3 regions of the Micromonospora sp. CPCC 205739 genome follow, and region 2 is predicted to be linked to each of the others. Evidence: riboswitches for the same ligand, from Rfam matches in the RefSeq annotation. Region 2 holds a riboswitch; each other region holds the start of a gene.
The links. A riboswitch is a leader RNA that binds a small molecule or an ion and turns the genes downstream of it on or off. The one in region 2 is predicted to bind cyclic di-AMP.
Positions count from the first base shown of each region.

Region 1: another riboswitch for cyclic di-AMP. It lies ahead of V6U88_RS04210 (coiled-coil domain-containing protein); the one in region 2 lies ahead of V6U88_RS26525 (transglycosylase family protein).
Region 3: another riboswitch for cyclic di-AMP. It lies ahead of V6U88_RS14890 (C39 family peptidase); the one in region 2 lies ahead of V6U88_RS26525 (transglycosylase family protein).

Region 1 is NZ_JBAKHS010000002.1:52,508-62,654, reverse strand. Features, by position in the region: gene V6U88_RS04225 (alpha/beta fold hydrolase) at 1-324, shown strand, start outside; gene V6U88_RS04220 (HelD family protein) at 457-2,574, shown strand; gene V6U88_RS04215 (cation diffusion facilitator family transporter) at 2,767-3,681, shown strand; cyclic di-AMP (ydaO/yuaA leader) riboswitch at 3,823-3,954, shown strand; gene V6U88_RS04210 (coiled-coil domain-containing protein) at 3,959-5,014, shown strand; gene V6U88_RS04205 (hypothetical protein) at 5,132-5,638, shown strand; gene V6U88_RS04200 (SRPBCC family protein) at 5,654-6,193, opposite strand; gene V6U88_RS04195 (1-phosphofructokinase family hexose kinase) at 6,263-7,240, shown strand; gene surE (5'/3'-nucleotidase SurE) at 7,237-8,067, shown strand; gene V6U88_RS04185 (STAS domain-containing protein) at 8,184-8,546, opposite strand; gene V6U88_RS04180 (hypothetical protein) at 8,883-9,026, shown strand; gene V6U88_RS04175 (hypothetical protein) at 9,149-9,550, shown strand; gene V6U88_RS04170 (cellulose binding domain-containing protein) at 9,680-10,147, opposite strand, start outside.
Region 2 is NZ_JBAKHS010000025.1:37,911-48,057, forward strand. Features, by position in the region: gene smpB (SsrA-binding protein SmpB) at 1-292, opposite strand, end outside; gene V6U88_RS26505 (class I SAM-dependent DNA methyltransferase) at 473-1,144, shown strand; gene htpG (molecular chaperone HtpG) at 1,225-3,111, shown strand; gene V6U88_RS26515 (peptidoglycan-binding protein) at 3,164-4,048, opposite strand; gene V6U88_RS26520 (hypothetical protein) at 4,050-4,175, opposite strand; cyclic di-AMP (ydaO/yuaA leader) riboswitch at 4,618-4,790, shown strand; gene V6U88_RS26525 (transglycosylase family protein) at 4,789-5,460, shown strand; gene V6U88_RS26530 (universal stress protein) at 5,602-6,255, opposite strand; gene nhaA (Na+/H+ antiporter NhaA) at 6,553-7,881, shown strand; gene V6U88_RS26540 (cation:proton antiporter) at 8,022-9,305, shown strand; gene V6U88_RS26545 (ABC transporter ATP-binding protein) at 9,340-10,147, opposite strand, start outside.
Region 3 is NZ_JBAKHS010000008.1:215,874-226,020, forward strand. Features, by position in the region: gene V6U88_RS14870 (bifunctional cytidylyltransferase/SDR family oxidoreductase) at 1-1,042, shown strand, start outside; gene V6U88_RS14875 (CDP-glycerol glycerophosphotransferase family protein) at 1,070-2,785, shown strand; gene V6U88_RS14880 (peptidoglycan-binding protein) at 3,055-3,990, shown strand; gene V6U88_RS14885 (alpha/beta fold hydrolase) at 4,040-4,795, opposite strand; gene V6U88_RS14890 (C39 family peptidase) at 4,901-5,722, opposite strand; cyclic di-AMP (ydaO/yuaA leader) riboswitch at 5,959-6,100, opposite strand; gene V6U88_RS14895 (hypothetical protein) at 6,402-7,163, opposite strand; gene V6U88_RS14900 (hypothetical protein) at 7,318-7,818, opposite strand; gene V6U88_RS14905 (acyltransferase family protein) at 8,024-9,238, opposite strand; gene V6U88_RS14910 (polysaccharide pyruvyl transferase family protein) at 9,369-9,917, shown strand; gene V6U88_RS14915 (glycosyltransferase family 2 protein) at 10,007-10,147, shown strand, end outside.

The DNA.
Region 1 (10,147 bases), on a different contig from region 2:
TCGATCGGCACCCAGCACCGGCTGGAGACCCTGGCCGAGCTGGCCCACCTGCCGGCGGCGGCGCTGGTCGGCGACCGGGACCGGCTCACCCCGCCGCCCTGCGCCGAGTCGATCGCCGCCGCGCTGCCGGCGACCGAGCTGACCGTCTGCCCGGGAGGCGGGCACATGCTGATGATGGAGCGGCCGGACGAGGTGAACGCCGCACTGGCCGGAGTGCTGGGGAGGGTGCTGGCCGACGCGGCGGAGATCGGTGCGACCGCCCCGGGGACGACCGAGACCACACCGACGAAGACGGGCGCGACGGAGCCGACGCCGGCCGGCTGACCGGCCGGTGGAGGGTGTCCGACGTCGCGGTACGCGGCATGGCCCCGACAGGGGGTGGCAGGCTGCCCGTACCCTCATTCCGCCCGGCGTGCGCCCGCGCCCGGCCGCCGCCGTCGCACAGGAGTCCTCACGTTGACCGACCAGACCACCCTGGAGCAGGAGATCGCCGCCGAGCAGCGGCATCTCGACCGGGTGTACGCCCGCCTGGCCGAACTGCGCCGTTCCGCGGCCCAGGCCGAGAAGGAGGGCTACCGGCTGGCCCGGGTGGGCAACTTCGGCGCGCTGGTCGAGCGGGACGCGATGGTCTTCCACGCCGCGCAGCGGCGGCACGTGCTGGACGCCGAGCACGAGGGGCTGGTCTTCGGCCGGCTCGACCTGCGTACCGGGCAGGTGCTGCACGTGGGCCGGCTCGGCGTGCGCGGCGAGAACGCCGAGACGCTGGTGGTGGACTGGCGGGCCCCGGCCGCCGCCGCGTTCTACCAGGCGACGCCGGCCGAGCCGCTGGGCGTGGTGCGGCGGCGCACCATCCAGTCGTCGGCCGAGAAGGTCACCCGGATCGAGGACGACCTGCTGGACCCGGAGGCGGCACCGGCCGACATGACGGTGGTGGGTGACGGCGCCCTGCTGGCGACCCTGTCCCGGGCCACCGGCCGGGGGATGCGCGACATCGTGGCCACCATCCAGCGGGAGCAGGACGAGGCGATCCGCTCCCCCGGCTCCGGGGTCACCATCGTCTCGGGCGGCCCGGGCACCGGCAAGACGGCCGTCGCCCTGCACCGGGCGGCGTACCTGCTCTACTCCGACCGCAGCCGGTACGCCGGCGGCGGCATCCTGGTGGTCGGCCCGTCCTCGGTCTTCGTGGAGTACATCGCCTCGGTGCTGCCCTCGCTCGGCGAGGAGGCCGCCACCCTGCACTCGCTGGGCTCGCTCTTCCCGGGCATGTCGGCGACCCGCACCGACCCGCCGGACGTGGCCGCGGTGAAGGGCTCGCTGCGGATGCGGAAGGTGCTGGAGCGCGCGGTCCACGACGCGGTGCCGGACGGCCCCGACGAGCTGCGCCTGCTCTACCGGGGCACGCTGCTGCGGCTGGAGCGCCGCGAGCTGGACGGCATCCGGGACCGGACGCTGTCCCGGGGCGCCCGGCGCAACGAGGTGCGCCGGATGGCCTTCGACGCGGTCCTCGGGGCGCTGTTCACGCAGGCCCGCCGGCTGGCCGTGCCCCGCCTGCCCGAGCAGCGCGCCTTCGAGGACGAGATCATCGAACGGTCGGAGTTCCGGGAGTTCCTCAAGGCGTGGTGGCCCCGGCTGCACCCACGGCACGTGCTGGGCTGGCTGGCCCGGCCGGAGCGGCTGCGCCGGTACGCCGGGGGCATCCTGTCCCGGGCGGAGACCGCGCTGCTGGCCGAGGCGTACCGGACGCTGGACGCGCAGGGGCCGACGGTGGCCGACATCGCCCTGCTCGACGAGTTGGACGCCCTGCTGGGCAAGCCGGTGCGGCCGGCGAAGGCGAAGCGCGACCCGTACCAGCTGGCCGGCGGCGTCCGCGAGCTGAGCACGTTCGCCGATCGGCAGCGCGCCGCCCGGGCGGCGGCCCGGGAGCGCCCCGAGGACTACCGCGACTACGCGCACGTGGTGGTCGACGAGGCGCAGGACGTCTCGCCGATGCAGTGGCGGATGGTCGGCCGGCGCGGCCGGCTCGCCTCCTGGACGGTGGTCGGTGACCCGGCGCAGACCGCGTGGACCGGCGACCCGCAGGAGCTGGACCGGGCCCGGGAGCAGGCGCTGGGCCGGCGTCGGCGGCACCGGTTCGCGCTGACCACGAACTACCGCAACTCGGCGGAGATCTTCGCGGTGGCGGCGGCGGAGATCCGCCGGCTCTACCCCGACCTGGCGCTGCCGACGGCGGTCCGCTCCACCGGCGTGGAGCCGGTCGCGCTGACCGTCGACGCGGACCGGCTGGCGGCGACGACCGCCGAGGCCGTCGACACGCTGCTCGGCGAGGTGGAGGGCACCGTCGGCGTGATCACGCCGGTGCCGCGCCGCGACGAGGTCGCCGGTTGGCTGGGCGGGCGCGGCGGCGGCCGGCTCCAGGTGGTGACCAGCCTGCAGGCCAAGGGGATGGAGTACGACGGCGTCGTGCTGGTCGCCCCCAGCGAGATCCGCGCCGACCCCGGCTCGGGCGTCCGCACCCTCTACGTCGCCCTCTCCCGCGCCACCCAACGCCTCACCACCATCGACCCCACCCCCTGACCCCCACCCCCTCCCGCACCCCCGCTCCGGATCGCGCAGTTTCGGAGAAGGAGGGGCCTCCGCGCGCGGAACAGCCACGCTTCTTCTGAAGGTGCGGCCCGACGGGGTGGGTGAGGTGGACCGGTCAGTTGCACATATAGCGATGTGAGCATAGGTTGGGCTCGGGGCGCGGTGGCGACGGAAGGTGTGGGCGTGGGCGCAGGTCATGACCACCACGGGTCGGTGGCGAACGCCGCGCACCGCCACCGGGGCCGGCTCTGGGCGGCCTTCGCGCTGCTCGCCGCGCTGATGGTGGTCGAGGCGGTCGCCGCGTTCGCCACCGGTTCGCTGGCCCTGCTCTCCGACGCCGGGCACATGTTCACCGACGTGCTCGGCATCGGCATGGCGCTGGCCGCCATCACCGCCATCCGGCACGGGGACCGGGACCCGCAACGCACCTTCGGGCTCTACCGGCTGGAGGTGCTGGCCGCGCTCGCCAACGCCGTCCTGCTCAGCGGGGTGGCGGTCTACGTGCTGGTCGAGGCGGTACGCCGGTTCGAGGATCCGCCGGAGGTACGGACCGGGCCGATGCTGGCCGTGGCGGTGCTCGGCCTGCTGGCCAACCTCGTCGCGTTCGCGCTGCTGCGTCCGGGGGCGCAGGAGAGCATCAACCTGCGCGGGGCGTACCTGGAGGTGCTCGGCGACCTGCTCGGCTCGGTCGGCGTGATCGGCGCCGCGCTGCTCATCGCCGGCACCGGCTGGTGGTGGGCCGACCCGGCGGTGGCGGTCGCGATCGCCCTGTTCATCCTCCCCCGGACCTGGCGGCTCGGCCGGGCGGCGGTCCGGATCCTGGTCCAGGCCGCCCCGGAGCACCTCCAGGTGACCGCCGTGCACGACCGGCTGATCGCCGTCCCCGGCGTCGCCGAGGTGCACGACCTGCACGTCTGGACGCTCACCTCCGGCATGGACGTCGCCTCCGCCCACCTCACCATGGCCCCCGGCGCCGAGGTCGGCACCGTGCTCGCCGCCGCCCGCACCGCCCTGCACGAGGACTTCCACATCGACCACGCCACCCTGCAGATCGAGCCCGGCGCCGCCCCCGGCGCCTGCGGGCAGGTCGAGTGGTGACGAAATCGGACACCTATTGTCCTGTTGTGCCACCTACACCAGGATTCACTCCCGTACCCTGAGTCACGAACCGGGCGGGCGTCACTTCCGTACCGGTAGGCTCGGTCCCGGCCTCCGCCAGGCGGCACCCACCGGTGCCGGCGGTGGCCGCCGCCTAATCGCCCGCCAGGGCGAGCCGGGGAACCAAGTTCGTGGGGTGCATCCGCGTCAGCGGTAGGGATCTTCCGTCCCGAACCCGTCAGCTAACCCGGTCGGCGGCTGACGGAAGGACATGTGCATGCACGTACGACGTACCACTGCCCGGCTGGCGGCCGCGGTCGTCGCGGCGCTCGCCCTCGGCGTGTCGTCCGCGCCGCTCCCGGCGACCGCCGCTCCCCCCGCCACCCGGCTCGCCGCCCCCGGCGACCCCGAGGGCGGCACCCCCGCACTGCGCGCCCAGCTCGACGCGGCGGGCAAGGGCTGGATCGACGCCAAGGCGGCGCTGGAACGCTCCACCAAGCGGCAGCGGGAACTGAACGACCAACTCAAGAACATCGAGTCGGAGCTGACCGTCCGGCACGGCAAGGTCGGCGAGATCGCCGGCGTGGCGTACCGGACCGGGCGCCTCGGGCCGGTGTCGGCGCTGCTCAACAGCACCAGCCCGGAGGGCTTCCTGGACCGGGCGGCGGCCCTGGAGACCGTCGCCAGCAACGAGGACCGGGAGCTGCGCAACCTGATCCGCACCCGCGACGAGGCCAGCCGCACCCGGGCCGCGCTCGACAAGGAGATCGTCGAGGAGCGCAAGCAGGTCGCGGTGATGGCCAAGCGCAAGCAGCAGGCCGAGCGGGCGCTCGCGGTGGCCGCCGCCGACAAGCCCGCCGCCCGTGCCGGCGGCGGCGCCAACCGGGGCACCTCCACCGCCAACGCGCGGCCGGCGCCGCGCAACCCCGACGGGTCCTGGCCCTCGGAGTCGTGCAGCGTCAACGACCCGACCCCGGCCAACGGCTGCATCACCCCGCGCATGCTCAACGCGCTCAAGCAGGCCCAGGCGGCCGGCTTCACCCGGTACGTCTCCTGCTACCGCCCCAGTGGCGCCGGCGAGCATCCCAAGGGCCGGGCCTGCGACTTCGCCGCCCAGAAGAACGGCTTCGGCGGCGACGCCACCGGCGGCGACCGGACGTACGGCAACAACCTGTCCGCGTACCTGATCCGCAACGCCGACCGGCTCGGCGTGCTCTACGTGATCTGGTACCGGCAGATCTGGCTGCCCAGCAGCGGGTGGAAGTCGTACAGCGGGGCGGGCGGCGACCCGTCCAGCGACCACACCAACCACGTGCACCTGTCGGTCTACTAGACCGACCCGGCGGGGCCCGTCCGGCACGGACGGGCCCCGCCGTACGCGCGCCGACGTACGCGCGATGTCGTCGGTCGGCCCACGACGGACCGCGGCGGCCGGACGAGCATCGGGGGCATGAGCCGACTCTCCCCCCACGCCCGTAAGGCCCTGCTCACCCTGCACCTGGTGACCGCGCTGGGCTGGCTCGGCGCGGACCTCGTGCTGCTCACCCTCGGCGTCGCCGGGTTGCGCGGGGCCGCCCCGGGGGTGGTCTACCCGGCGGCGGCGCTGGTGGTCACCTGGCTCTTCGCGCCGCTGAGCGTGCTGGTCTGGCTGGTCGGCGTGGCCAGCGCGCTGCTGACCCCGTGGGGGCTGCTGCGCTGGCGCTGGGTGGTGGTCAAGCTGGTGCTCACCACGGTGATGACCGGCCTGGTGCTGTTCGCGCTGACGCCGAACGTGCGCGCGGCGGCCGGACCGGACGCCACCGCACACCAGCGGATCGACGTGGTGGTCGCGCCGGCGGTCTCCACCACCCTGCTGGTCACCATGGCCGTGATCTCCACCTGGAAGCCGTGGGGCCGGACCCGCCGCGCCGTCCCGCCCCGCCGGACGGCGGCGGCCACGCCGGCCGGCCGTCGCTGAGCGGGGGTCGGCGGCTCAGTTCGGCACCGGGCCCCCGTCGGCCTCCCGGTCCAGCGCCGCGCCGAGCCGGCTGGCCAGGCCCAGGTGCGCGGCCCGGGCCTGGCGGAACGCGTACCCGAACAGGGGCGCCGGCGCGGAGAGAGTGATCTCCACGTCGATCCGCAGCAGGTCGCCCTCCGCTCGCAGCCGGGTGTGGTTGCGCACCGTCGTCCCCGGCTGCTGCCGGGCCACCGTGACGATCTCGCCGTCGGAGACCACCAGGACGTCGGCCTGGTAGGTGACCGGGAAGCGCAGCGGCCCCAGCTCCAGCCGGTCGGTGATGGCGTAGCTGGCCCGCGCGCCGGGACGGGTGGGCAGCCGGCGCACCCGGACGATCAGCGGGTGCAGCTCCCCCTGCCGGGCCGGATCGCTCAACAGCGCCACCGCGTCCGCCCGTGAACAGCGCGCCTGCACCGTGTAGCTGAACGACTCCCGCCGGACCACTCCACCCTCCCACCCCTCGTCGGTCGCCCGATCGTCCCGTACGGCGGCCGGGCTGGCAACGCCAGGCGGCATGACGCTGCTCCGGCGGGGAACCCGGCCCGCGACGGCGCACGGGAGGCGGGGCATGGACGGGTACGAAGGATGAGCGGGCACGTGATGGTCTTCGCGCCGACGCCACGGCTGACGGTGACCGTGGAGCAGCCCAGCGAGCAGCCGGAGCTGCACCTGCATCCGGGTGGGCAGGGCGTCTGGCAGGCCCGGATGATCCTGTCGCTGGGGGTGCCGGTGGTGCTCTGCACGACGCTGGGCGGCGAGATCGGCCAGGTGCTGGAGCCGCTGCTGGCCACCGAGGGGGTGGACCTGCGGGTGGTACGGCGGGACTCGGGCAGCGGCGGCTACGTGCACGACCGCCGCGACGGCGCCCGGCACGAGATCGTCGACGTGGCCGGCGCGCCGCTGAGCCGGCACGAGCTGGACGAGCTCTACAACCTCTCGCTCGGTGAGGGGCTGCGCGCCCCGGTCAGCGTGCTCAGCGGCCCGAACGAGCCCTCGCTCGTCCCGGCCGAGCTCTACCGCCGGTTCGCCGCCGACCTCGGCGCCAACGGCGGGCGGGTGGTGGTGGACCTGGCCGGCGAGCACCTGACCGCGGTGCTGTCCAGCGGGGTGTTCTTCCTCAAGGTCAGCCACGAGGAGCTGATCGCCGACGGGCGCGCCACGGGCGCGGAGGAGGACGAGCTGACCCGGGCCATGTACGACCTGCACGCCTCCGGCGCGGAGAACGTGGTGGTGAGCCGGGCCGACCGGCCGGCGTTGGCGCTGGTGGACGGGGAGGTGTTCGAGGTGGAGATGCCCCGGCTGGAGGCGGCCGACCCGCGGGGGGCCGGCGACTCGATGACCGCCGGGGTGGCCGCGGTGGTGGCCCGGGGCGGCGACGTGCGGACCGCGATCCGGACCGGCGCGGCGGCCGGGGCGCTGAACGTCACCCGGCACGGCCTCGGCACCGGCCGCCTGGACACCATCACCGGCCTGGTGGACCGGGTCCGCCTGGTTCCCGCCGGCAGCCGGCCGCAGGAACGGACCACCCCGGACGAGTTGGCCGGGCGGGCGGTGGAGCGGTGACGCTGCGGGTACTGGTGACCAACGACGACGGGATCGCCGCGCCGGGCATCCTGGCGCTGGCCCGGGCGGCGGTCGACCGGGGCCTGGACGTGGTGGTGGCCGCCCCGCTGGAGGAGGCGAGCGGCACCAGCGCCTCGATGACCGCGATCGAACGCGAGGGGCACGTCGTGGTCCGCGACCATCCGCTGCCGGAACTGCCCGGGGTGCCCGCGTACGGGGTGGGCGGCTCGCCCGGCTTCATCGTGCTGATCGCCGTCCACGGGGCCTTCGGGCCGCCGCCGACGGTGGTGCTCTCCGGGATCAACCGGGGCGCCAACGCCGGCCGGGCGGTGCTGCACTCCGGCACGGTCGGTGCGGCCTTCACCGCCGCCGCCAACGGCTGCCGCGCCATGGCCGTCTCGCTGGACGTGCTCTCCGTCGGTGAGGCCACCGCGGCCAGCGGCGGCGCCGCGGTCTCCGCCGCCGCCCGGGTACGCGACGCGGAACGGCACTGGGACACCGCCGCCCGGGTCGCGCTGGATCTGCTGCCCCGGCTGACCGCCGGGCCGGTGGAGAGCGTGCTCAACGTCAACGCGCCGGACGTGCCGCACGGGCGGCTGCGCGGGGTGCGCCCGGCCACCCTGGCCAGCTTCGGCCAGGTGCAGATGACGGTGGCCGAGTCGGGGCACGGCTTCGTGCGGACCTCGCTGGAGGAGCCGGGGCAGGCGGTGCAGCCCGGCACCGACCTGGCCCTGCTGGCCGACGGGTACGCCTCCGTCACCGCCGTCCGGGCGGTCACCGAAGTCGCCGACGTGGACCTCTCCGGGCTGGCCGGGGACCGGAGCTGACCGGAGCGCGGCGGTGCCGGTGTCGGCACCGCCGGGTGGCGGTCGCCACGTCGACGGGCGGTGGCCGGCGACCAGCGCCGCACCGGCAACAGCAGCGGTGGGGGCGGGCAGGGCGGTCAGGCGCCGGGAAGGACCTCGGGGGTCGCGGCGCCGGCGAAGTAGGGCTCCGGGGCGCCGAAGAGGCCGAGCAGGCCGGTGACCCAGAGCTGCCGGTGGACGAACCGGCTGGGCTCGGTGACCACCAGCTTGACGCCGCTGACCTCGGCGGTCTGGAACCCGGCGACCATCGCGCTGATGCCGACGGAGTCGATGAAGGTGACGAGCCGCATGTTCAGCTCAATCCGGGACGGAAGCCCCTTCGCGAGCACCTCGGCGATCGCCTCACGCACCTCGTACGCGGTGTCGACGTCGATCTCCCCTCGCGGAGCGATCTCGATGACACCACCCGGCAGAACCGACTTCACGATCGACAGGCTCACGCGAGCACCTCCACTCGCCCGTCCACGGGCGCCTCATCAGTACGCGGGCCGCGACCGAGAGTATTCCTCCGACGGCCTCGGTCGCCACCCCCCGGGATGAGCAATTCGCGGAACCGGACGGACCGGACCGCCCTGCCCCGCGTTCTTCCTGGTCCCGTTCACTCCAACGAGCGACCGGGGTCGGCCGCTCCAACCGCCCAGAGTACCGACCCCCGTCCAGTCCGACCGGTACCCGGTTCGCCGGGAGCCTCCCGGCCGCGCGGCGGGCGGGCGGAGTTGCCCGCGCCGCCTAGGGTCGGCGGGCGAGGGGTTCCACCACGACGGAAGGAACGATCGATGCTCAAGAGACTGCTCGGCCTGGCCGGTGTCGGCGCGCTGCTCGCCCTCGTACTGGCCTGCGGCTTCGGCGGCGGGGGCGGCGACGACGATGACGACGACGACGATTTCGCCCGCGGCGTCGCGGTGGTCATGGTCCGCTGAGCCTGCGCCGCGGGTTTGCGGCGCGTCCCGGCTGGGCACTGGCGGGACAGGCGGACCGTGACGCGCCGCAGACGTCGACGTCCGAAGTGGCCGCAGACTTCGGCACCCCCGAGGAGGTACCCATGTTCGGCAGCAACCTGCTGGAACGCCGCAGCAAGCCGGAGCGGATCGCCGACCAGGCCTGGCAGCAGCTGGTTTCGGCGGTCGGTTCCGCCGGTGACAGCGTCCGCGACACCGCCCGGTCGGTCCGCGGCGGCGCCCATCTCTCCGATGCCGGGGACCTGGTGGGCTCGGCGGCGGACGAGGCCCGGCGTCGGGCCACGCTCGCCTTCGACGCGCTCGCCGGGCGCCGGCCGGCTCTGCCGTGGACGCTGCTGATCGGCGCGGCGCTGGTCGGGGCCGCGATCGGCTGGGCCGCCGGTACGGCCGCGCGCGCCGCCGGCAGCCGGGACTCTCGGACGGTCGACGACATCGAGTTCGTCGACGTGGACCGGCCGAACTCCCCGGTCGGCCTCGACGGCTGACCGACGCACACCCGGGGAACGGTCCCCGGCGGATCGACACGCGTGGCGGTGTCCGGGAACTCCCGGACACCGCCACGTCGCGCGTGCGGGGTCGGCCACGACGACCGACCACGACCGGCCCCGCGGGGGTCAGCGGCTGGTGCAGGTGACCGCCGGTACGCCGTTGCCGCCGCTGACGCTGCCGAGGAAGCCGACGCTGGTGGTGGCCCCGGCGCCGAGCGCGCCGTTCCAGCCGGCGTCCCGCACCGACACGCTCGCCCCCGTCTGGGTGTACGAGCCGCCCCAGAGCTGGGTGATCCGCTGCCCGTCGGCGAAGGTCCAGCCCAGCGTCCAGCCGGCGATCGACGCGGTGCCGGAGTTGCGCACCACCACCTCGCCCTGGAAGCCGCCCTGCCACGACCCGGTGACCCGGTAGGTGGCCGCGCAGCCGCTCGACGGCGGTGACGTCGGGGTGGGCGTCGGGGTGGGGCTGGGTGAGGTCGGGGCCGGCGTCGGGCTGGTCGGCGTCGGGCTCGGCGTGCCGCCGAGCCGGTCGGCGACCAGGATGCCGCGCCCGTTGGTGCCCAGGTACACCCGGCCGTGGACCCGGGGGTCGCC
Region 2 (10,147 bases):
TCTCCAGGATCCGGGCGATCTCCACCCGGTGCAGCAGCAGCTTGCGGGTCCGGCGGGGCTGGTGGTTGGTCCAGGTGCCGTAGCCGTACTCGGCGATGTGCAGGCCGTGCAGCATGATCTCGCCGTCGTGCTCCTGGGCGAACGCGTCGACCAGCGACACCCGCCCCTCGCGCAGCGACTTCACCTCGGTGCCGGCCAGCACGATCCCCGCCTCGTAGGTCTTGAGGACGGTGTAGTCGTGCCGCGCCTTCTTGTTGGAGGCGATGAGCCGGCGCTCCGTGTCCCTCGACACGACGACCTCCTGTGGTGGGCTGCGGACCGGGTGCAGGATACCGCCGGCACCGACGTGACCGGGTCACCGGTTGCACGGCCACACCCTGCGGAAGCTGCCGGTCAGGTCACGCACGAATGCGACCCGGCCGGGCCGCAAGGTCCACTGGTGGGCCACGGTCGGGCGGTAGGGTCGGCGATCGTGACCGAGCCGGACTTCCTCACCGCCACCCGCACCTCGTACGACACCATGGCCGCCGACTACACCGAGTTCATCCGCGACGAGCTGGCCGCCCTGCCGCTCGAGCGGGCCATGCTGGCGGCCTTCGCCGAGCTGGTGCTCGCCGACGGGGGCGGGTCGGTGCTGGAGGTCGGCTGCGGACCCGGACGGATCACCCGGCACCTGCACGACCTCGGCCTGGACGCCGCCGGCCTGGACCTGTCGCCGGGCATGCTCGCGCAGGCCCGCCGCGACCACCCCGACCTGCGCTTCACCGAGGGATCCATGCTGGAACTCGACCTGCCCGACGGCGCGCTCGCCGGCCTGGTCGCCTGGTACTCGGTCATCCACCTGCCGGACGACCGGCTGCCGGCGGCGTTCGCCGAGTTCCACCGGGTCCTCGCCCCCGGCGGGCACCTGCTGCTGGCCTTCCAGGTCGGCGACGAGCCGATGCACCGCGCCGACATCTGGGGGCGTCCGGTCTCCCTCACCTTCCACCGTCGCCGGCCCGAGCAGGTGGCGCGGCTGCTGCACGCCGCCGGGCTGGACGTGCACGCCCGGCTGTGCCGCGAGCCGCAGGAGGTGGGCGGGCGGCGGGAAGCCACGCCGCAGGCCTGCCTGCTGGCCCGCCGCCCCGGTGACGACCGGCGGTGACCGGGCGACCACGACGGCTCGTATCCTTCTCCCGCGGATCCCGACCCGGGGACCCGTGACGACCCGATGAGGAGGTTGGTGTGAGCAGCCGGACCGAGACGTTGGAGTTCCAGGCCGAGACGCGTCAACTGCTGCAGTTGATGGTGCACTCGATCTACTCGCACAAGGACGTCTTCCTGCGGGAACTCGTCTCCAACGCCTCCGACGCGCTGGACAAGCTGCGGCTGGAGTCCCTCGTCGACAAGGACCTGGCGGCCGACACCGCCGACCTGCACATCGAGATCGAGACCGACACCGCGGCCCGTACCCTCACCGTGCGGGACAACGGCATCGGCATGTCCCGCGAGGACGTCGTCTCGCTGATCGGCACCATCGCGCGCTCCGGCACCGCCGAGCTGCTGCGCAAGCTGAAGGAGTCCCGCGAGGCCGCCGCCCAGGACCTGATCGGCCAGTTCGGCGTCGGCTTCTACTCGACGTTCATGGTGGCCGACAAGGTCACCCTGCTGACCCGGCGCGCCGGCCAGGCCGAGGGCACCCGCTGGGAGTCCACCGGCGAGGGCACCTACGTCGTGGAGACGGTCGAGGACGCTCCGCAGGGCACGTCGGTGACCGTGCACCTGAAGCCGGCCGACAGCGAGGACAACCTCGCCGACTACACCGACCACGGCAAGATCCGCGAGATCGTCAAGCGGTACTCCGACTTCATCGCCTGGCCGATCCGGCTGGTCGCGCCGGACGCCGAGCCGGCCACCCTCAACTCGATGAAGGCGCTCTGGGCCCGGCCGCGCGACGAGGTCGCCGAGGAGGAGTACCGCGACTTCTACCGGCACGTCAGCCACGACTGGGCCGACCCGCTGGAGACCATCCACATGCGGGGCGAGGGCGTCTTCGAGTACGAGGCGCTGCTCTTCATCCCCACGCACGCCCCGTTCGACCTGTACCTGGCCGACGGTCGGCGCGGAGTGCAGCTCTACGTCAAGCGGGTCTTCGTGATGGACGACTGCGCCGCGCTCATGCCCAACTACCTGCGCTTCGTCAAGGGCGTGGTGGACGCGCACGACCTGTCGCTGAACATCTCCCGGGAGATCCTTCAGCAGGACCGGCAGATCCAGATCGTCCGCCGCCGGCTGGTCCGCAAGGTGCTCGCCACCGTCAAGGAGATGCGCGCCGAGCACCCCGAGCGGTACCGGACGTTCTGGTCGGAGTTCGGCCGGGTCGTCAAGGAGGGGCTGCTGGAGGACCCGGACAACCAGCAGGCGATCCTCGACGTCGTCTCCGTCGCCTCCACCCACGACGCCGCCGAGCAGACCACCCTGCGCGACTACGTCGAGCGGATGAAGGACGGCCAGGAGGAGATCTACTACGCCACCGGTGAGACCCGGGCGACGCTGGAGAACTCCCCGCACATGGAGGCGTTCCGCGCCAAGGGCTACGAGGTGCTGCTGCTCACCGACCCGGTCGACGAGGTCTGGGTGGAGCGGGTGGCGCAGTTCGACGGCCGGCCGCTGCGCTCGATCGCCAAGGGACAGGTGGACCTGGACACCGCGCAGGAACGCGAGGAGGCCGAGACCCAGCGGGAGCAGCAGACCAAGGAGTACGCCGCCCTGCTCGGCTTCCTCGGCGGCGCGCTCGCCGACAGCGTCAAGGAGGTGCGGCTCTCGTCCCGCCTGACCACCTCGCCGGCCTGCCTCGTCGGCGACGCGCACGACATCACCCCGACGCTGGAGAAGATGTACCGCGCGATGGGGCAGGAGGTGCCGAAGGTCCTGCGCATCCTCGAACTCAACCCGACCCACCCGCTGGTCACCGGCCTGCGCGCCGCGCACGAGCGCGGTGGCGACTCCGCGGCGCTCACCGAGACCGCCGAGCTGCTGTACGGCATGGCGCTGCTCGCCGAGGGCGGCGACCTGGCCGACCCGGCCCGCTTCGCCCGGCTCCTCGCCGACCGGCTGGCCCGCACCCTCTGACGCGACGACGGCCCCGGTCCGGTGCAGCGCCGGGCCGGGGCCGCCTGCTCAGTCAGGAACCGACCCGCACGCCCATCGCCGCCCAGGTGGCCGGGCCGACCACCCCGTCCACGGTCAGCCCCCGCATGCCCTGGTACCAGCGCACCCCGGCCTCGGTCTTGGCGTCGAAGGCGCCGCTCGCGGGGCCGCACCGCTTCGCGCCGACGAACCGCTGGACGAAGGCCACGTCCCCGCCCTTGCTGCCGCGCCGCAGCGTCCGCGAGCCCGGTCTGACCTCGGACACCGGCGTCGCCGGTCGCCCGCTGGGCACCGACGGGGCCGGCTTGACGGCCGCGCGCAGGGCCGCCACGGTACGCGGGCCGACCACCCCGTCGGCGGTGAGCTTCCGGGCGGTCTGGAACGACCGTACCCAGGCGGCCACGGCCGGCCCGAACACCCCGTCGGCCGTCAGCCGGGCCCCGAGGCGGTTGGCGACGGCCTGCAACTCCCGGACGTCGCCGCCCCGACAGCCGGCGCGCAGCAACCGGTCGCCGAGCCGCGCAGTCGTGGCGGTGGCGATGCCCCACGGGTGGCGGCTGTCCTCCAGGCTCCGCTGGTGGCTGACGCTGACGTGCAGGTGCTTGTCGTGCGGGTTCGGCCCGGTGTACCGGGCCGGCCGGAAGCTGCGGGTACGGCTCCAGATCTTCCGGTCGTAGATGACGTACTGGGTGGACGGATGGCTGACGGCCTGCCGGACGACCAGCAGCGGGTCGATCCCGTCGACGTCCACGTCCACCGCGTTGACCGACTGGTCGTCACTGTCCGGATTATGGTCCGAGCGGCGCGCCTGGTGACTGGCGTCGCCCAACCAGCCGTCGGACTTGCGGTCCCGCTGCGGCCATCGGGTGTCTATCTCCTCGCGCAGCACCCGCAGCGCGGGCGCCAGGTGCACGCCCATCTCACTCCTCCTCTTCCAGCGCGGCGGCCAGGTCGAAGTCGACCTCGTCGCCGGCCAGGCTCTCCGGGTCGTCGTCCTCGTCCAAGGTGGCGACGAGGTAGTCGGTGTCGATGCTTACGGCGTCCATGAAGGTCCTTCCTCTCGCGGATGGTCGACCGCCGCGAACCGGGGCGGATCGTGCTGGCCAGGGCACCGGCGCCCGGCAACCGGCGGGTCCGACGCGTCGGCGCCGCGGCCGCGCTCTGCTCCCTACCGTCCGAGTCGGCGGCCGGGCTGCCCAGACATGAGTCGCCAATCAGCGGCAACGCTGACCGTCCAGCGGCGCGGGCCACCGATCGAGGCCGCCTGACCAGCGAAAACGGCGAGGGGACGGCACCTGATCCGCCGCTCGGAGCGAGGCTTTCGGCCCAGTCGTGACAGGTTCCCGACCGGCCCTTGTAGAGCACCGCCGACCAACCCGCAACTCGAAGCACGGCGCCGTCGCTCAGCCGGGTGAAGAACTTCACAAGAGGTGGGCAATCCGCCGAAACGGTTCCTAACGTCGTTGGTGTTCGCGATCGCGGACACCACGGCCGGTAACGCCTAATCCATGCCGCCGGCCGCTGGGACCTTGTCACCGGGCATGGAGCGGGGGACCCACACGTTCCTCGGTGCACGTCACCTCGGGGTGAAGCCGCCACGGCGGCCGGGCTCCTCGGCCCGAACCCGACAGCTCACCTCGTCGGCGTGGAGGAATCCACATGGCAACTGAATACACCGCCCGTCACCGACGGGTCAGCTCGCGCCGCATCGCCCTCGGCACGCTCGCCGTCGGTGCGGTCACCGGAGTCGCCGCCGTGCTGGCACCGGCGTCGCCGGCGAGCGCCGCCAGCGTCAACTGGGACGCGATCGCCCAGTGCGAGTCCGGCGGCAACTGGCACATCAACACCGGCAACGGCTACTACGGCGGCCTGCAGTTCTCGCAGAGCACCTGGTCCGGCTACGGCGGCAAGAAGTACGCCTCCCGCGCCGACCTGGCCAGCCGGGGCGAGCAGATCGCCATCGCCGAGAAGGTGCTCGACGGTCAGGGCATCGGCGCCTGGCCGACCTGCGGCAAGAAGGGCGGCTCCACCAAGAGCTACGCCGGCAGCTCCGAGAAGTCGCAGAAGTCGCAGAAGTCGGAGCGGCGCGCCACGCGGGCCACCACCAAGGAGCGCTCGTCGCGTGGGGAACAGCCCAGCAGCCGCAGCCAGCGGCGCAGCGCGCCGGCCGGCACGGGCAAGGTCCACGTCGTCAAGCCGGGCGACACGCTGTCGAAGATCGCCGACGCCCGGGGCCTGGCCGGTGGCTGGCGCCCGCTGTACGAGCGCAACAAGGGTGTCGTCGGCGCCGACCCGGGCCTGATCTTCCCGGGTCAGAAGCTCGCCCTCTGATCCCGTCCCGTCCGGCCCCGCAGGGGGCCGGACGGGCAGGTCACACCCGAACACGTGAGCGCCCGGCCGCCGCCCGCGGCCGGGCGCTCACGGGTCCGCGCCGGCCCGGCGACGGTCGCCGGCGTGCTCGTCGCGCCCGGTTCAACCGTCCCGGGCCGGAGGTGACCCGGCCCGGTCGGGCAGGCTGCCGAGCAGCACGGCGCGGGGAGAACGGTGCGCCAGGTCCTCGGCGACGCTGCCGAGCAGTCGCTCGCCGAGCCCGTGACCGCCCCGACCCACGACCAGCAGGTCGACGTCGCGGGCCTCGGCCACCGCCAGCAGCCCGTCGGCCGGATGACCGACGACCACCTCGATGCTCGGCTGCGGCAACTCCGCCGGCAGCGCGTCCGCCCGGTCGTCGAGCATCCGGCGGATCCGGCGGTCCTCCTCGGTCGCCTCGACGTCGACCAGGTCCGGGCTGGTCACCGCGACCAGCACCAGTTCGCTGGCGGTGCCGCCCAGCGCGCGCACGACGGCGCGCAGGGCCCGGTCGGAGTCCGGGGAGCCGTCCACGCCGACGAGGACCCGCAGTCCCGTCCCGGTCGGCGCGGGCGGCCGGGACCGCACCTCGACCCGCCGGGTACCCGCCCGGCCACGCTCTACCGCGATGGGTACGAAGAGCGGCCCCAGCAGGCCCCCGACCAGGTACCAGAGCAGGTTGCGGTGCCCACCGCGGGTGACGAAGACGGCCGCGGTCAGCAGGCCGGTCGCCAGCCAGACCACCACCGCGAGGAGCACCCACCACCACTGGTCCACGCGCGTGCATACCCGACCCGCCCCCGGGTAAGCCGCCGCTCCCGGCCGGGGAGGATGCGCATGACTCGTCGACTCGGGTCACTCTTCTCGCCGGCTGGCGCGCGGCGACGGGCTGGACCACCCGGCATGATTCGTCGGGCGGCCGTCGGGTACCAGGACAGTCACCGCGCCGGACCACGAGCGCGGGCCGTCGCGACGGTCGATGTGTCCGCCGCGGCGGCGGATAGGGTTGGCCCAGGTGTGCCGGGAAGTCTGGTCGGCGATGGATGACGCGACCCCTGCCGACGAGGAGTTTCCGTGACCGACGCCACCCGGCGCCGTACCAGCCTGTTCGCCCGACACTCGTGGGGCGAGACCAGCCGCATCTCCGCCATCCTCCGTAAGGAGACCGTGGGCGGCGCGCTGCTGCTCACCGGGGCGCTGCTGGCGTTGATCTGGTCGAATTCGCCCTGGGCGGAGGGCTACCGGTGGGTGCGCGACCTGACGGTCGGCCCGTCCGCGCTGCACCTCGACCTCAGCCTCGCCACCTGGGCGGCCGACGGCCTGCTCGCCATCTTCTTCTTCGTCGCCGGGCTCGAACTCAAGCGGGAGTTCGTCGCCGGTGACCTGCGCGATCCGCACCGCGCCGCCGTGCCGGTCGCCGCGGCCGTGGGCGGGGTGATCGTACCCGCCGTGCTGTACTACCTGATCGCCGCCGGCGCGGGCCCCGGCGCCGGCAAGGGCTGGGCCATTCCGACGGCCACCGACATCGCGTTCGCCCTCGCCGTGCTCGCCGTGGTCGGTCGGTGCCTCCCGTCGGCGCTGCGCACCTTCCTGCTCACCCTCGCCGTCGTCGACGACCTGATGGCGATCGTCATCATCGCCGTCTTCTACACCGCCGACCTCTCGGTGGTCCCGTTGCTGGGGGCGGTGGTCCCGCTGGCGATCTTCGCCCTGCTGGTGCAGCGTCGGGTCCGCTCCTGGTGGCTGCTGCTGCCGCTGGCGGCGGTGACCTGGACGCTGGTGCACGAATCCGGGGTGCACGCCACCGTGGCGGGAGTGCTGCTGGCCTTCACCGTCCCGGTGATCCGCCGCGCGGACGCCGGTGACCCGGACGCCGGCCCCGGCCTGGCCGAGCACTTCGAGCACCTGTTCCGGCCGATCTCCGCCGGGATCGCCGTACCGATCTTCGCGTTCCTCTCCGCCGGCGTCACCGTCGGCGGTCTCTCCGGCCTGGTCACCTCGCTGAGCGACCGGGTTGCGATCGGCATCGTGGTCGGCCTGGTCGTCGGCAAGCCGATCGGCATCGTGGTGGCCACCTGGCTGGTGTCCCGCTTCACCCGTGCGACCCCCGACGAAGGCCTCAACTGGCTCGACGTGCTGGGCCTGGCACTGCTCGGCGGCATCGGTTTCACGGTGTCGCTGCTGATCGGCGAGCTGGCCTTCGGCCTGGGCAGCGAACGCGACGACCACGTCAAGGTCGCCGTGCTCACCGGGTCGCTGCTGTCGGCGCTCCTGGCGACCGTCATCCTCCGCGCCCGTAGCCGCGTCTACCGCCGGGTCCACGAGGCCGAGCGGGTCGACGTCGACCAGGACGGCGTGCCGGACGTCTACGAATCCGAGCCCGACCGGTCCACCGGTCGGTGAGCACGGCGGTGGCCGGACGGGCGTGCCCGTCCGGCCATCGCGACGCCCGGGGTGGCCGGGCCGTTATGATCAACGGGAACCGTGGAGCGCCGGGAAGTCTGGTCGGCACCGTGCTGACCCCTGCCCCTGGAGGCTGACCCGTGCTGCTGCTCTCCTTCGCCGCCGTCCTGCTGGCCGCCGTGCTCGTGTCGGCCCTGGCGCATCGCACCATCCTCTCCACGGCGGCACTGTTCCTGGTCGCCGGTTTCGTGCTCGGCGAGGACACCACCGGGGTGCTGCACCTGCGCGCGGACTCCCCGATCGTGGCGCAGTTGGCGGAGCTGGCGCTGTTCGCGGTGCTCTTCACCGACGGGATGCGGGTGGGCTGGGCCGACCTGCGTGCGGCGTGGCGGCTGCCCGGCCGGGCGCTCGGCTGGGGTCTGCCGCTGACGCTGCTGGTGACCGCGGTGCTGGCGCACTACGTGGCCGGGTTGGACTGGCCGGAGGCACTGCTGATCGGGGCGATCCTGGCCCCCACCGACCCGGTGTTCGCCGCCGCGCTGGTCGGCAACGACAAGGTCCCGGCCCGGCTGCGGCACCTGCTCAACGTCGAGTCCGGCGTCAACGACGGCCTGGCCCTGCCGTTCGTGGTGCTCCTGCTGGCCGTCGCCGCCGGCTCCGAGGACCTGCACCTGGGGGAGTTGGGCACCGAGCTCGCGCTCGGGCTGCTGATCGGTGTGCTGGTGCCGCTGCTGGCGATCGCGCTGGAGCGGACCCGCTGGTTGGCCGCGTCGGCGGCGTACGCCCCGTTGAACGGGGTGGCGATCGGCCTGCTCGTGCTGGCCCTGGGCAAGGCGACCCACGGGAACCTGTTCCTGGCCGCGTTCGCCGCCGGCATCACCGTGGCGACCTTCGGGCCGCGCGAGCGCGCGGCGTTCGAGCACTTCGGGGAGAACGTCGCCGAGCTGCTGAAGCTGGCCGCGTTGCTGGTCTTCGGAGCGCTGATCTCGGTGCAGTTCCTCGGCGAGATCAGCTGGACGGGCTGGGTCTTCGCGATCCTGGCCATCGTGGTCGCCCGTCCGGTCGCGCTGTGGATCTCCTTCCTGCGCTCCGGGCTGAGCCCTCGGGAGCAGGCCGCCGCCATGTGGTTCGGCCCGAAGGGGTTCGCCTCGGTGGTCTACGGACTGCTGGTGCTGGAGTCCGGCATCCCCGCCGCGGACGAGGTGTTCCACCTGGTGGCCCTGACCATCGTCGTCTCGATCCTGGCGCACTCCTCCACCGACGTCGTGATCGCCCGGGCCTTCGACGAGGCCCGGGAGGCCCCGGCCTGGTACGGCGTGCTGCGCCGGGTCCGGGGAACCCGCCGGTCGACCGCGCCGACGGCACCGCCCGGCGAGGCGGTCGAGTCCCGGTCCGCCGGGGACGACCAGGCCGGCCCGAAGTAGCGCGGCCCGGCACGGCGGCGGGTCCGCCCGACCGCTACGCCGCTCCGGCCGGGTACGCCCGGGTCTCGCTGGCCTTGACCGCCGCCCACACCCGCTGCCCGGGCTCCAGGCGCAGCTGGGCGGCGGCGGCCGGGGTCACGTCGGCGGCGGCGGTGACCGGGCCGGTGAGCTGCACCCGCAGGTTGTCCCCGTGCCGCTGCACCCCGCTGACGGTGGCCGGCCAGGTGTTGCGCGGGCTGCCGTCGGGCCGGTGCGGGTGCAGGGCCACGGCGGCGGGCCGGAAGACCACGAAGGCGTCGCCGTCGAGCCGGTCGGCGGTGGCCAGGACGAAGCCGTCGCCCAGGCGTACCCCGTGCCCGTCGGCGTGGCCCCGGTAGAGGTTCAGCCCGACGAGCCGGGCGACGAAGTCGGTGCGCGGCCGGGCGGTGACGGTGGCCGCGTCCCCCTCCTGCACCACCCGGCCGTCCTCGACGATGACGAGCCGGTCGGCCAGGGCCAGCGCGTCGAGCGGGTCGTGGGTGACCAGCAGCGTCGCGCCGTCGTGGTCGGCCAGGTGCCGGTGCAGGTGGGCCCGGGTGTCCAGCCGGGTCCGGGCGTCGAGCGCCGCGAGCGGCTCGTCGAGCAGGAGCAACCTCGGGCGTACGGCGAGCGCGCGGGCCAGGGCCACCCGCTGGGCCTGCCCGCCGGAGAGCTGCCGCGGCCGGCTCCGGGCGTGCCCGGAGAGCCCGACCCGGTCCAGCCAGCCGGCCGCCTGCTCCCGGGCGGCCCGCCGGTCGAGGCCCTGGCGGCGCGGGCCGAACGCGACGTTGTCCAGCGCGCTCAGGTGCGGGAAGAGCAGGTAG
Region 3 (10,147 bases), on a different contig from region 2:
CGACACGATCATCCAGGTCGACGAGAACGAGTGCATCACCGACATCCCGGTCCGCGCCACGCTGCGCCGCGGCCAGACCCCGCAGGCGTTCCGCTCCGGCACCATCCGGGAGGCGTACCGGCGGGCCGAGGGTGACCCGGACTTCGCCGCCACCGACGACTGCGGCGTGGTGCTGCGGTACCTGCCCGGCACGCCGATCAAGGTGATCGACGGCTCGGACGAGAACATCAAGGTCACCCACCCGGTCGACGTGCACCTGGCGGACAAGCTCTTCCAGCTCGCCGCCGCCCAGGCGCCCCGGCTGACCGACCACCGCAGCTACACCGAGGAGCTGACCGGCCGCACGATCGTCATCTTCGGCGGCAGCTACGGCATCGGCCACGACCTGGCCGAGCTGGCCCGCCGCTACGGCGCCCAGGTCTTCCCGTTCAGCCGCTCCTCCACCGGCACCCACGTCGAGCGCGCCGAGGACGTCGAGGCCGCGCTCAAGACCGCCTTCGAGGCCACCGGCCGGATCGACCACGTGGTGGTCACCGCCGGCATCCTGGAGAAGGGCTCGCTGGCCGAGATGGAGCAGGAGGCGATGGACCGGGTGCTCCAGGTCAACTTCGTCGGCCCGGTCATCGCCGCCCGGCAGTCCCTGCCGTACCTGCAGCAGACCAAGGGTCAGCTGCTGCTCTACACCTCCAGCTCCTACACCCGGGGCCGGGCCCAGTACGCCCTCTACTCCTCCACCAAGGCCGCCCTGGTCAACCTGACCCAGGCCCTGGCCGACGAGTGGGCCGAGTTCGGGGTGCGGGTCAACTGCATCAACCCGGAGCGCACCGCGACCCCGATGCGGACCAAGGCCTTCGGCGAGGAGCCGGAGCACACCCTGCTCGCCGCCGAGACGGTGGCCCAGTCCTCGCTGGACGTGCTGATCTCCGACCTGACCGGCCAGGTGATCGACGTACGTCGGGCGCCGGGCGAGCCGGCCCCGGTGCCGGCGCAGCCCACCGCCGCCGACCAGGACCGGGTGGCCAGCGGCGTCGACGCCGGCTGACCTCGACCGCGGAGACGAGTGCGCGACATGCGTGGTGACCTGGTCAGGAAACTGATCGCACGAGGCCTGACCACCGGTCTGGCCGTGGTCGCGTTCCTGGTGGTGGCGCTGACCGGCGCCACCGCCTGGGGGCTGGCGCTGGCGGTGGCCGCGCTCGTCGCGGCCGCGGCGGAACGCCGGGTCCGGCCGGGCGCCGACATCAGCGCCGAGTCGGTGCTGCTCGCCGCCGGCATCCTGGTCGGGTACGCCCGCCGCCTCGACGGCGGCTTCGACCCGGCGCTGGCGCTGACCGCGCTGGTGCTGCTCGGCCTGGTGCTGCTGGTGGGGCCGCTGCGCGACGCCGGCAACCTGGAGATCCGGGCGGCGAACCTGCCGGTGCGCACCTGGACCCCGCTGGTCGCCGCGCGTCTCGGTGGCGCGCTGCTGGCGCTGCTCGGGGTGGCGGCGGTGGCCGCCGCCCTCACCCTGCCCGCCCTCGTCGCGCTGGCCGCCAGCCTGCTGGTGGCCGGCGCGTGCGCGGCGGTCGGGCTCGACCTGGCCCGCCGGCGGTTCCGGCCGGCGGCGGGGGGTGGCCCGGTGGCCCGGGCGCTGCGCGCGCACCAGCCGGAGTTCCTGCTCTACTTCTCCGCGCCCCCCGGCTCGGAGTACCAGGTCACCATGTGGCTGCCGTACCTGGAGCGGCTCGGGCGGCCGTTCGTGGTGCTGCTGCGGGAACCGGAGTTCCTGCCGACCATCGCCGCCGCCACCAGCGCGCCGGTGGTCTACTGCCCCACGCTCAAGGCGATGGACGAGGCGCTGGTGCCGAGCCTGCGGGTGGCGTTCTACGTCAACCACGGCGCGAAGAACAGCCACTGCATCCGGTTCTCCCAGCTCACCCACGTGCAGCTGCACCACGGTGACAGCGACAAGGCGCCGAGCGCCAACCCGGTCTCGGCGATCTTCGACCGGATCTTCGTGGCCGGTCCGGCCGCCGTCGAGCGGTACGCCCGCGCCGGGGTGGAGATCCCGGCGGAGAAGTTCGTCGTGGTCGGCCGCCCGCAGGTCGAGGCGATCGAGGTACGCACCGAGCCGGTCACCGGCCTGCCGCATCCCACGGTGCTCTACACGCCGACCTGGACGGGGCACCACGCCGACGCCAACTACTGCTCGCTGCCGGTCGCGGAGACGCTGCTGCGCCGGCTGCTGGACCGGGGCGCAACGGTGATCCTGCGGGCCCACCCGTACACCTCGCAGAACCCGGCCTCGGCGCGGCAGCTGGCGCGGTTGACCGAGCTGCTGGCGGCCGACCGCACCCGCACCGGCCGGCAGCACCTCTGGGGCGCCGCCGCGAGCCGGGAGCTGTCCCTGGTCGACTGCGTCAACCGGGCCGACGCGCTGGTCTCCGACGTCTCCGGGGTGATCTCCGACTTCCTGTACTCGGGCAAGCCGTACGCGGTGACCGACATGGGCGTGGACGGAGACGACTTCGTGGCGCGGTTCCCCCTCGCCGGCTCCGGCTACGTGCTGCGGCGGGACATGTCCAACGTGGACGAGGTGCTGACCGGGCTGCTGGACACCGATCCGCTGGCCTCGGCCCGGTGGGAGACCCGCCGCCGCTACCTGGGCGATTTCCCGGCCGACTCGTACGCCGACGGGTTCCTCGACGCGGCCCGGCGCGAGCTGGAGCCGGGCTGGAACCCGCCGGTGCCGCGCGCGTCGCAGGCCGGCACGCGCGGCGACGCGGCCGTTTCCCGCACCGCCTGAATCCCCGCACCCGACGCCCCGCGCCGCCCCGGCGGCGCGGGGCGTCGCGCTGTCCGCGCTGGTCACGGGCACTCCGAACGGGCCGCGCGGCGACGCGCACGGCGAAAGTTATTTACAACTTCTCACCATTGTAAATATTTATTGCCGTCAGCATACTGGCAGCCGGGCGCGCGATCGACCGGCGGCGGCACGGCCACCGGCGACCGCGCACCGGCGACGCGGCGCGCCCCGACGCCGCTCGCCTCCCTCCGTCCCCCGGGAGTGCGCACATGCCATCACCCCTCCGCCGCGTCGCCGGCTGGCTCGGCGCGGCGTCCCTCGCCGTCCTGACCATGCTGGCCGCGCCGAGCGCGGCCCACGCCGCCACCCCCAACTGGCCGACGCTGAGCACCGGCACCGGCGGCGCCAACGTCAGCACCGCCCAGTTCCTGCTCCGGCACCACGGCCGGACGCTCACCGTCGACGGGTACTACAGCGCCGGCACCGCCGCCGCGACCAGCTCCTTCCAGTCCGCCAACGGGCTGGCGGCCGACGGGATCGTCGGGCCGCTGACCTGGGGCAAGCTGGTGGTCACCCTGGACGTCGGCGCGAACAACAACGCCGTACGGGCGTTGCAGACGGCGCTGAACAAGTACGGCTACGGCCTCACCGTCGACGGCGTGTGGGGCGCCTCGACCACCACCGCGGTCTCCGCCTTCAAGTCCGGCCGGGGGCTCACCGGCGGCACCACCGTCGGCGCCACCACCTGGCAGTGGCTGGTCGGCGGCGGTGGGGGCGGCGGCACCTGGGCGCCGGTCATCGACCGGTCGGTGCTGCCCCGCTCCGAGTACGACGACCCGCACCACGACTACCCCGCGATCGACCTGCCCACCGAGACCGGGGTGACCACGTACGCGATCACCGCCGGCACCGTGTCCCACGCCGGCGGCAGCTGCGGCTACGGCGTCGGGATCACCGGCGACGACGGCGCGTACTACCTGTTCTGCCACCTGTCGTCGCGCTCGGTCGCCGCCGGCGCGCGGGTCAGCGCCGGGCAGATCATCGGGTACACCGGCGCCACCGGCAACGTGACCGGACCGCACCTGCACATCGAGGTCCGGGTCGGCGGCGTCAACCGGTGCCCGCAGCGGTTGCTGCTGGCCATCTACGACGGCGCGACGGTGCCGGCCGCGGCCAGCCTGCCCAGCAGCGGCTGCAGCTACTGAGCGACCCGGGGGCGGGCGGTCGGGCCAGGGCCCGGCCGCCCGCCGCCGCTCACAGGTACGGGTCGAGCAGGGCCAGCACCGCCGCCGGGTCCTCCACGTGCGCGTTGTGCCCGAGGCCGGGCAGGGTCACCACCGGCACGCCCAGCTCGGCGAGTTGCGCGTCGGTGACCATCGGGTCGTGCTCGCCCCGGGCCAGCAGCACCGGGACGTCGGTGGCGGCCAGCAGGGCGGGCAGCTCCGGCGCGCCGACCGCGAAGGCGGCCGGGTCCATGGCCAGCCGCCAGCGGCCGTCCTCGACGCGCAGGCCCGCGTCGACCACCGGGTGGTCCGGCGCGAACAACCCGCCGAGGCCGGCCACCTTCAGGTAGCGGCGGGCCGCCTCGTCCCGGGTGGCGAACCAGGTCACCGGCCGCTCGGCCAGCTCCCGCGCCCGGGCCAGCTCGGTCGGCGACCAGACCGCCTTGATGCCCAGCCCCACCACCGCGTCGACCGGCAGCCCCGCCTCGCGGGCGGCCAGCGCCAGCGCGACCACCCCGCCGAGGGAGTGCCCGAGGACCACCAGCCGCTCACCCGGCCGCGCGCCCTCGGCCGCCGGGACGAGCCCCGCCGCGACCTGGCCGGCGAGCCCGGCGAAGGAGTAGCCCGGCAGTGGCGGCGAGAAGCCGTGCCCGGCCAGGTCCGGCGCCAGCCAGCGCCCCGGCCAGCGATGCTCCAGCAACGGCGCCCAGGGCAGCCACACGTCGCCGGTGGCGCCCATCCCGTGCAGCAGCAACAGCAGTCGGCGGGTACCCGAGTCGTCGGTCATGGGGCGCAGTGTGCCATCGCCCGGTTCCGCCGCGCGAGACCCGCTCCGACGACGACGGGCACCGACTCCCAGGGGAGCCGGTGCCCGTACGTGTGGCGGTGCGGATCAGGCCGAGTAGCCGCGGGTGGCGATCCAGTTCGCCAGGTCGATGGTGCTGATCCAGTACGTCGGCACGTTCGGGTCCGCCGAGTCGGCGATCCGGACCGTACGGCCGTCGTTCTTGTAGCCGACCACGGCGATGTAGTGGCCGCCCGGGAAGGAGTGCCAGCCACCGGCGGTGTCGGTGGCGGACCCCGCCACGTTCGCGACGACACCCCGCCCGTCGTTGATCGCCTCGATGACGTCGGCCTGGAGCCGGTCGATCTGCGCGGAGCTGGGGGTGCCCTCGAACATCCGGGTGCGGTACGGGTCGCCCTTGACCGACTGGTTCAGGACCCGGGTGGTGTCCCGCGCCGAGTTGGTGCCCATCTCGGTGGTGCCGAGCGGACCGGCCAGCTCGTCCTGGCTGCGCTCGACGCCGGCCGCGCTGAGCGCGTTGCGCACCGCCGCCGGGCCGCAGTTGTAGTAGGTGTTCTGCGCCTGGTAGTCGATCCGCAGGACCTTGGTCGACGGCGGCTTGGGGGCCGCCTTGCGGGTCAGGTCCGGGTCCGCCTTGCCCCTGGTGGCGGCCGACGGCGAGGCACTCGGCGAGGGCGACGGGCGGTGATTGGTGGCGGCGCGGGCCTGGCCGCGGGTGGCGATGTCGTCCAGCCGGGGCGCCACCTCGGCGGCGACGGCGGCCGAGGTCTGCTGGCGGGCGGGCGCCTCGTCGGCGAGCAGGGTGGTGGCGCCGGAGACCAGCACGAGCGCGGCGGCCGAACCGGCGACAAGCTGGTACGACCGCTCGCCGGCCAGCCGGCGCAGCTGCCGCTTCAGGGTGTGCTTCACGTGTTTTCCTCCACGGTACGAGGGCGGGAGCGGCGTGCCGGGCCGGCGCGTGACGGGACGTCACCCGCGGTGTCAGGACCGGTGTGGGGGCCGCTCGGCGGGGGTGCGCCCGGGCAGTGGCCGGGCGGCGGGGTGTGGGCCGGATCAGCGCGCGAGGGCGCGGCGGACCTGCGGGAACACCCCGGTACCGAGGTGGAGAGAAAGCCGAGGGATGCGAGAGTGCTGCACGAAGTGGAAACTCCTTCCGACACCGCCTACCGGGTTAGCTGACGGATTCGGGCGGGAAGAGCGCCCTACCACGGGCCGTGGCCCGCGGATTCACCCCAGACGTGCGTGGGTCCCCGGTTCGTGGAAATCACGATTGAGCGGGTCGGCGCGGCGTCGCCTCTTGCGATCGGAAACCGCACCGGACCGGGGCGACACTACTGGCCGCTCCACCTGCCCGCCAAGCGTCCCCAGCTGCGTAAACATGATCGGTGCCACGAATTTGCCGTACAGTTCGGCACTGACGTCACTCAATGGGACAGGCGTTTGTTATGGCACGGTCGGGTCACAACCGGACAGCCGGGCAGCAAGGTCCGCCGTTCGCGGCGATCGATGTCACCGACTGTTACCGATGACCGTTTCCCCGATTCCGGTGACGCGACTCACGGAATTCAGGTAACGATTCGGTCGCGCGTCAGCCCACCCGGGCCGGACGCCAGCGCGCCGCGGGCGTCGTCCGCGCCGCCGCCGTCGCCGCCCGTGGCGCGGGCACCCGCCCCGGACGCAGCCGCTGCGCCGCCGCGTACGCCTCGGCGGCCAGGGCGCGGGCCGCCTCGGCGGCCAGTTCGGCGTCCCGCCACGCCGACCGCTCCCGCCCGGCCGCCACCCGGTACGCGTCCCGCCGGCCGTCGCGGACCGCCCGGGCCAGCAGCACCTCCTGCTCGACCGGGTGCCGCCGGGGGTCCCAGCCGTCCCGGTGCGCGAAGACGTCCCGCAGCCGCTCCACGGGCAGCTCACCCCGCCAGTGGGCGGCCACCGCCGCCTGGTGCAGCCAACGCTCCCGGCCCGCGTACTCGGCCGGCGTGCGGGGGGTGTGCGGGGCGGGCAGCGCGGCGGCGCCGACGAAGCGGCGGGCGGCGGTCTCCGCCTCGTCGTACGCCTCCCAGGCCCGGTCCACCTCCTCCTGCGCGGCCAGCCAGGCCTCCCGCCACCGGCGGGCGGTCTGGGCGGCGCCGGCCGCGGCGACGGCGACCTCCTCGGCGTACCGGCGCAGGTCCGCCAGCTCCGTCGCGGGGGTGGTGGCCGGGGACGGATCGACGGCCGGGTCGGCGGCGGCCTCCCGCTCCGGGCGGGCGACCAGCACGGTGAGCACGGTCAGGGCGAGCACGAGCAGGGCCGACCAGATGGCGGCGGCGGTCGGGACCTCGACGAGGAACTGGTAGACGACGGTGTTCATGGTCGGCACCTCCCGGAAGGGGGACGCGGATGAGGAGTTTGCACGCGGCCCGGGGGCGGCGGGGCGAGGCCGAGGGCGACGACGCGTACCGGCGGGCGTGTGCGGTGATGGGGTTCTCGACAGGTGCGGTCGCGGGTCACCCCCGCGTGGGCGGTCAGCCGAGCGGCGGGGCGCGGGGACCGGTGGCGCCGACGGCCAGCCCGGCCAGGGGCAGCGGCGCGGTGACCGGGTGGGCCGGCCGGCCGGCCGGGTCGATCGAGGCGACCGGGTCGAGTGGGGCGGCGGGCGCGGCGACGAGGGCGCGGCCCGCGCGCTGGGCGTCCCCGACGCCGAGCGTGACGGCGGGCCCGGAGGTGAGCGTCGCGGCGGGGCCGGCGGTGAGCGTCGCGGCGGAGCCGTCAGCGAACGTGACGACGAGGGTGGCGGGGACGGCGGCGAGGTCGACGGCGGCCGCGCGGACGGCGGACACGTCGGGAACCGCCAGGTCGGCGAAGGCCGGCGCGTTGGCTGGGCGCGGGGCGGCGGCGAGCGCGCCGGCGTCGGGCGCGGCCGAACCGCCGAGGGAGAGCGCGACCGCCAGGGCGAGGCCGGTCAGCAGCCGGGAACTCCAGCGCGCGACCCACCACAACGGACTGGTGGGCGCGACCGGGAGCACGGCACCACGCTACCGCCGATGCCAGGTGATCGCAGCGTCGCCGGCGTGTCGGCGCGGCACTCACGACCGGGCGACCTACGAGCGCCTCCCGTTTGCGGCGTGTCGGGCAATCCCTCGGCAACGTCACCCCGACATGCCGCCAAAGCGGGCGAGGTCGACGGGCCCGGGACCGGACCGCGCTGGACCGGCCAGGGTGGACGGGGGTTCAGTGCGGGTCGCGCGGGCCCGCGTACTCGATCGGGCGGCCCGCCGGGGCGTCGGTGCCGGCGGCCCGGGGTGCCGGCGTGGCGCGCGGCGGCGGCTCGGTGTCCAGGGTGGACGGCTCGGGTGCCGGGGCGGGCCGGCGGCGGCGGGGGGCCAGGCGGCGCATCATCGGCGTCTCCACCCAGCGGTGCAGCAGGGCGGCCAGCACCAGGTTCACCGCCAGGAAGCCGAGCACCGCCAGCGGGCCCCACCAGCCGGGTAGCCCGACGCCGAGGTGGCCGGTGGCCCGCAGCACGGTGACCATCACCAGCACGTGCACCAGGTAGAAGGCGAACGAGACCTCACCGAGCCAGACCAGCCGGCGGTGCCGCCACGGCGAGGGCAGCCCGCGTACGTCCGCGTCCGCCGCCGCGGTGATGACCAGGATGTACGCCACGGAGAGGATCGCGGCCCAGAGTTCGGCCCGGATCCACTGCCCCGCCACCACCCAGGTGACCACGAAGACGAGGCTGGCCAGCGGCAGTCCGGGGCCCCGCCAGCGGCCGCGCCGCATCAGCTCGGCCGCCGCCACGCCCAGCCAGAACTCCAGCGAGCGGACCACCGGGAAGATCTGGGTGAACCACCAGGTGCTCTCCTCCGGCACCAGCGCCTGCCCCGGCCAGAGCGCCACGATCAGCAGCGGCACCGCCGCCACCACCGCCCAGAGCAGGCCGGCGCGGGCCCGGCGCAGGGCCGGCAGCACCAGCGGCAGGCAGAGGTAGAAGAACAGCTCGCAGGAGAGCGACCAGCTCACCGTGTTGATGCTGTAGAAGTAGCCGGGCGTCGGGTCCCAGGCCTGCACGAGGAAGAGGCTCTCCAGCGCGGCGCGGGGCACGATGGTGTCGGCGAACCACCACATCACCAGCAGCGCCGCCGCCCAGGTCAGCACGTGGTTCGGGTAGACCTTGGCGAGCCGCCGCCGCCAGAAGTCGCGCCGCCGGTCCCCGTCGCGGGCCGACCAGACCAGCACGAACCCGCTGAGGATGAAGAAGAACTGCACCCCGGAGAGGCCCAGGGTGAAGACCGCGCCGACGACCGCCTGGTAGTCCGGTTCGCCGACGATCCGCATGGTGCCCGCGTGGTAGCCGAAGACCAGCATCGCGGCCACCCAGCGCAGCCCGGTCAGCGAGGGCAGCCGGCTCGCGGCGGCCGTCGGTGCGCCCACCGCGCTCGTCATGTCGGGCACCCCGCCGTCGCCACGCTCACCCGCACGTACCTCTCCTCCCCCGGCCGCTCGCCGCCGCGACCGCGGCCCGACCCCGGACGGTGGCACCGGTCGGGCCACCGTCCGGGGACCCTACCGGCTGGTGGGACCGCCACCAGCGGGCCGGTGGATGGACTACCTCTCCGGCTTCGACTTCGCCTTCGGCACCCGGATCCACGGCACCATCACCGCGCTGGTCGCCGGCACCCCCGGCTACCTCTTCGCGCACGACTCGCGCACCCTGGAACTGGCCCGGTACTTCGACATCCCGCACCGGACGATGAAGCAGGTGCCCGCCGACGTGGACGCCGCCCAGCTCTACGCCGAGGCGGACTACACCGCGCTGCACGCCGGCCACCGGGCCCGCTACGAGCGGATGGCCGCGTTCCTCGCCGCGCACCGGCTCGGCAACGCGTTCGACGACGGCGACGCCGCCACCCGCTTCGACGAGCGGGTACGCGCCACCAGCTTCCCGCCCGCCGTCCGCCCGGCCACCGCGACCTCCCCGGAGGCCCTGCTGGAGCGGATCCAGTGGCTGCGCGAGCGCAACACCCAGCTGGGCGGCCAGCTGCGGACGCTGGAGGAGCAGCGGTTGCGGGCCCGGGTCAGGAAGGCGGTCGGCACGCCGGTGCGGCGGATCCTGAGCCGTTAACCCACCGCTCGGGCGCTGTTCAGTAACTCCATCTCCGCCGGATACGTCAGGTTCCGTGCCCGTCCACCCGGGTGCACCAGGGTGGCGGCGTGGTCAACGAGCCGACGCCCGCCACCGTCCTGCTGAGCATCGTCGTGCCGGTCCACGGGGTGGAGGCGTACCTGTACCAGTGCCTCGAGTCGATCCGGGCGGACGTCCCGGCCGGCGAGCGGGGCAGGGTGGAGCTGGTC